Regions from separate parts of the Cellulosimicrobium sp. E-16 genome, predicted to be linked through region 2. Evidence: riboswitches for the same ligand, from Rfam matches in the RefSeq annotation. Region 2 holds a riboswitch; the other holds the start of a gene.
The links. Region 2 has a riboswitch for S-adenosylmethionine ahead of ACN9MS_RS03250 (LLM class flavin-dependent oxidoreductase). Riboswitches for the same ligand answer to the same signal wherever they lie in the genome.
Positions count from the first base shown of each region.

Region 1: linked by a shared signal. The riboswitch ahead of ACN9MS_RS19575 (methylenetetrahydrofolate reductase) and the one ahead of ACN9MS_RS03250 (LLM class flavin-dependent oxidoreductase) in region 2 are both predicted to bind S-adenosylmethionine.

Region 1 is NZ_CP183974.1:4,452,395-4,454,775, forward strand. Features, by position in the region: gene ACN9MS_RS19565 (cation acetate symporter) at 1-786, shown strand, start outside; gene ACN9MS_RS19570 (hypothetical protein) at 856-1,119, opposite strand; SAM riboswitch class I at 1,268-1,370, shown strand; gene ACN9MS_RS19575 (methylenetetrahydrofolate reductase) at 1,534-2,381, shown strand, end outside.
Region 2 is NZ_CP183974.1:733,406-735,786, reverse strand. Features, by position in the region: gene ACN9MS_RS03250 (LLM class flavin-dependent oxidoreductase) at 1-1,109, opposite strand, end outside; SAM riboswitch class IV at 1,457-1,564, opposite strand; gene ACN9MS_RS03245 (TetR/AcrR family transcriptional regulator) at 1,737-2,381, shown strand, end outside.

The DNA.
Region 1 (2,381 bases), 880 kb from region 2:
CTGCCGCACGTCCTCGTGCGCTTCTACACCTCGCCCGACGGCGGCTCGGCCCGCCGGACGACCGTCGTCGTGCTCGTGATGATCAGCGTGTTCTACATGGTGTCCAGCACGCTCGGGCTCGTCGCGCGGGTCGTCGCACCCGACCTCGCCGCGCCCGGCGTCGCCGACACCGTCGTCCTCACGCTGCCGACCCGCCTCGTGCCCGGGCTCGGCGGCGAGCTGCTCGCGGCCCTCGTCGTCGCCGGCGCGTTCGCGGCGTTCCTCGGCACGTCGTCGGGGCTGGTCGTGGCGCTCGCGGGCGTCGTGAGCCAGGACCTGTTCGGCGGGACCGTGCGGTCGTTCCGGTGGTCGGCGGTCGCGTGCACGCTCATCCCGCTCGCGTTCGCGCTCGTCACCATCCCGCAGGGCCTCGTGACGAGCGTCGGCACGGTGTTCGTGTTCGCCGCCTCCGCGCTGTCGCCGGTGATCCTGCTCGGCGTGTGGTGGCGCGGCCTCACCGCGCGCGGCGCGGTGGCGGGGATGGTCGTGGGGTCCGTCCTGTGCGCGACGGCGCTGCTCGCGTCGTCCGCGCTCGTCGCCGCCGGCTACGGGGCCGGCACGTCCGGCACGACGGCGGAGGGCATCCCCGGCGTCGTGCGCGCCCTGCTCGCCCAGCCCGCGGCGTGGACGATCCCGCTCGCGACGGCGACCGTCGTCGTCGTGTCCCTGCTCGACCGCCACGGCCCACCGCTGCGCACCGACCGGTTCCTCCGACGCCTGCACGTCCCGGAGCTCCGGCGCCGTTGACGACGGTGCGGGGCCTGAGATATTTAGCGTAGAAAGCGTGAGATCTGTAGCGCAGGGGCTCTGACCTGGTCAGATCCAGCGCGCGCCGATCTCGTCGTGGAGCTGCTGCGTCTTCTGCACGCGGAGCACGCCGTCCTCGACCGCGGCGTCCAGCCCGACCTCCCGCGCGATCGCGACGATCGCGTCGCGCTGCTCCGGGTGGTCGTCGGCGTCGCCACCGTCCCACAGCTCGAGCCACCGGTCGGTCGGGTCGTCGCTGCCGCAGTCGGCCCACACCCGGCAGATCCGGTCGAGCTCGTCCTGGGTCATGGGGCGGGTCGGGGTGGCGTACACGGCGGGCTCCTGGGTGGGACAGGGTCAGAGGGCGGTCGGGTCCCACCCTAGGTGCGCGCCCCTCGCGTCGACCGCTCGGCACGGACCACGGCACATCTCACCTGGCGGGCACGCTCGACCGCATGTCGGATGGGCCGTAGGATCGTGGCAACCATCCAGAGCGGTCGAGAGTCCTGGCTCGACGACACCGCAGCAACCCGCCGACGGAAGCCTCCCGAGGACAAAGGTGCTAACGCCAGGGTCGATGGAGCGACTAATGGTCTCAGAGGCATCCTTCGCGCACCGTCAGGGCAGCCCGTGCCCGACGGCGGTCGCGCACGCACGCACCCCGGTCGGGACGACGCCGTGAGCGTCGCGGACGCCGTCGGGCAGGCGCACGGCGGCGCGGCCCGTCCGACGGTCTCGTTCGAGCTCATGCCCCCGCGCCGCCCGGACGCGGCGCCGAAGTTCTGGGAGACGGCACGCCGTCTCGTCGCGACCCACCCCGACTTCGTGTCCGTGACGTACGGGGCGGCCGGCACCGACCGCGCGACCGCGCGCCAGGTCGTCGGTCGCCTGCTCCAGGGCACGCCCGTGCTGCCGATCGCGCACCTCACGTGCGTCGGTGCGTCGCGCGAGGACGTCGAGGAAGTCATCAACGACTTCCTCGACGAGGGCGTGCGCAGCTTCCTCGCGCTGCGGGGCGACCCGCCGCGCGACCAGCCGGACTGGCAGCCCGCGCCCGACGGCGTGCGGTCGTCGACCGAGCTCGTCGCGCTGCTGCGCGAGGTCGAGGCGTCGCGCTGCGCGTCCGACCCGGCCGCCGCCCTGCGTGGCGCCGCCCGCCCGCTGACGATCGCCGTCGCGACGTTCTGCGACGGCAACCCCGCCGCCGGCACCACACGGAGCCAGGAGGTGCGCCGCCTGTGGCAGAAGCAGCAGGCCGGCGCGAGCTTCGCGATCACGCAGCTCTTCTACGACGCGTCGTCGTACACCGACTTCGTCGCCGAGGCCCGCGCGGCCGGCGTGACGATCCCCATCCTCGCCGGGCTGCTGCCCACGACGGAGCCCGCGCGGCTCCGCCGCGTCGAGGAGCTCACGGGCGTGCGCGCGCCCCAGCACCTGCTGGACGCGCTCGACGCCCTGCCCGACCCGGAGGCGCAGCACGCCTACGGGATCGCGTACACCGTGGACCTCGCGCAGCGCGTCCTCGACGCGGGCACGCCCGGTCTGCACGTGTACACGTTCAACAAGCACCGCGCCGCTCTTGACCTGCTCGAGGG
Region 2 (2,381 bases):
GTGTCGCGCAGCGTCGTCCCGGGGTAGGCCGTGCGGAACAGGCCCGCGCCCTGGAGGAGCGGCACGACGCCGTCGACGATCGCGTCGAGGTCGGTGCTCAGGGACGACGGTCGCAGCAGGAACCCGTCGGCCGCGCCGGCGTGCGCCCACTCCTCGACCGTGACCGCGAGATCGCGCGCCGTGCCGACGTGCGTGAGCGAGTCGGTGTCCCACGAGACGCCCTCGAGGTCCTCGAGCAGGTCGAGGCGGGCCTGGGCGCTCGCGCGCGTGTCGCCGATGACGGCGTAGGCGTCGACGAGGACCCGGAGCGCGTCGGGGTCGCGTCCGGCGCTCGCGGCGGCGTCGCGCACCTGCGACCGGAGCTCGATGGCCTCGTCGCGCGTCGCGGCGCGGACCCGCACGACGTCGGCCCGGCGGGCTGCGAGGTCGAGCGACGCGGGCGTGTCCGCCCGGACCACGACGGGCGGCTGGCCCTGCGGCGGGCGCGGCGTGATCGACGGCCCCTTGACGGCGAAGCGGATGCCCTCGTGGTCGACGTAGTGGAGCTTCTCGCGGTCCACGAACCGGCCCGTCGCGACGTCGCGGATCTCCGCGTCGTCCTCCCACGAGTCCCACAGCCGCGTGACGACCTCGACGGCCTCGTCTGCCTCGGCGACCGCGTCGGGCTCGTCCTGCGCGCCCTTGCGACCGAACGCCGCGGCCTCCGCCGGGGTCGTGGACCAGCCGACCTGCCACCCCGCGCGGCCCGCGCTCACGTGGTCGATCGTCGCGATCGCCTTGGACACGTGGAACGGCTCGGTGTGCGTGGTCGTCACGGTCGGGACGAGACCGATGCCCGCGCTGCGGGGCGCGAGGCGGGACGCGACGAGCGCGGCGTCGAGCCGGCCCCGCACGGACCCGTTGCGGCCAGGCTGGAGCGTGAACGCGTCGTCGAGCGTGACGAGGTCGAGCAGGCCGCGCTGGGCGGTGGCGACGAGCTCGACGAGGCGCTTGGCGTCGAAGAGCCGCTGGGCCTGGGAGCCCACGGTCCGCCAGGCGGCGGGGTGCGCGCCGGCGTCGGTGAGGTCGACGCCGAGGTGGAGGGTGCGGGCGGGGCGGGGGTCGGACATCGCGAGGATCCGTTCTCAGTTGAGCCGACGGCGCGCTCAGGGCGCGGCAGGGTGCCGGAGGGTGGGCAGGGGCGGTCCGGCCGCGCGCGGCGGCAGGACGGGGCTGGGAAGCCGGGAGGGACCCGGACCGCGCGCTGTTCGCGCGGGGTGTCAGGGACGGGTCGTCGTCAGCGACAACAGGCGACGCGCGCGGGACCCGCGGTCCCGAGGGCGCGGGCGCCAGGGCCGCCCGCGAACGGACAGGGGCACGTCGACGCGTGCGCGGTGCTCACCGCGGTGCTCGACTCTCGCCGGTCCATCGTCCGTCTCCTTCGTGCCCGTCGCCGGGCTCCGCGTCGTTGCCCCGTACCACGCGCTGTCCGCGCGACGCGGGGCCTGGTCCTCACCCGGGGCACCCCGCCGCGCGGGAGGGTTGCCGTCCGACGAGCCGGGGCTTGATGTCGGAGCTCATGACCATGTCCTGTGACCGAGGTACGTCGACCTCGGTTGCGCGGGAACTTACGAGCGGCCACCGCGGGGTGTCAACGCACCGAGGAGACCTTCCCACATACTGGACTTGATCGGTCAACTTTGAGTCGTCCAGGGCGCTATTTGCACCGAGTGCATCAATGCACTTAGTGTCAAGAGGTGCCCCTCCCCTCCGCGACCGAGCCGTCGGGCGCGCCCGTGACCGACCCGGCGACGGACCCTGCGACGGACCCTGCGACGGGCTCTGCGACGAGCTCTACGACCGGCCTCGTGACCGGCCCCGCGACCGACCGCCGTACCGCGCTGCGCGCACGGCACCGCCGGGCGATCGTCGACGCGGCGGCGTCGCTCATGGAGGAGAACGGCGGTGCCCGGTTCACCGTCGACGAGCTGGCCGCACGCGCGGACGTCGCGCGGCGCACGATCTTCAACCACTTCGCGTCGCTCGACGACGTGGTGGTCGAGGTGTGCGAGGACGTGCTGGGCACGGTGGTCGACGCGCTCGGGGCGAGCGCGGCGGAACCCGGCACCGACCGCACGACCCCGCTCGACGACCTCACCGCAGCGCTCCGCAGCACCGACCTCGTCGGTCCCATGGCCTACCTCACCCGCGCCCTCGGCGGCACCGCGACCGAGCCCACCCCGCGCGTCACGACGATGGTCGTGCGCACGTTCACCCACCTCGCCGAGCGCCTGGTCGCCGAGACGACGCGCCGGCACCCCGACGTCGACCCGCTCGAGATCGAGATGCTCGTCGCCGCGCTCATGGCGGGCGTGCTCGTGATCCAGCGACGCTGGTGGGCC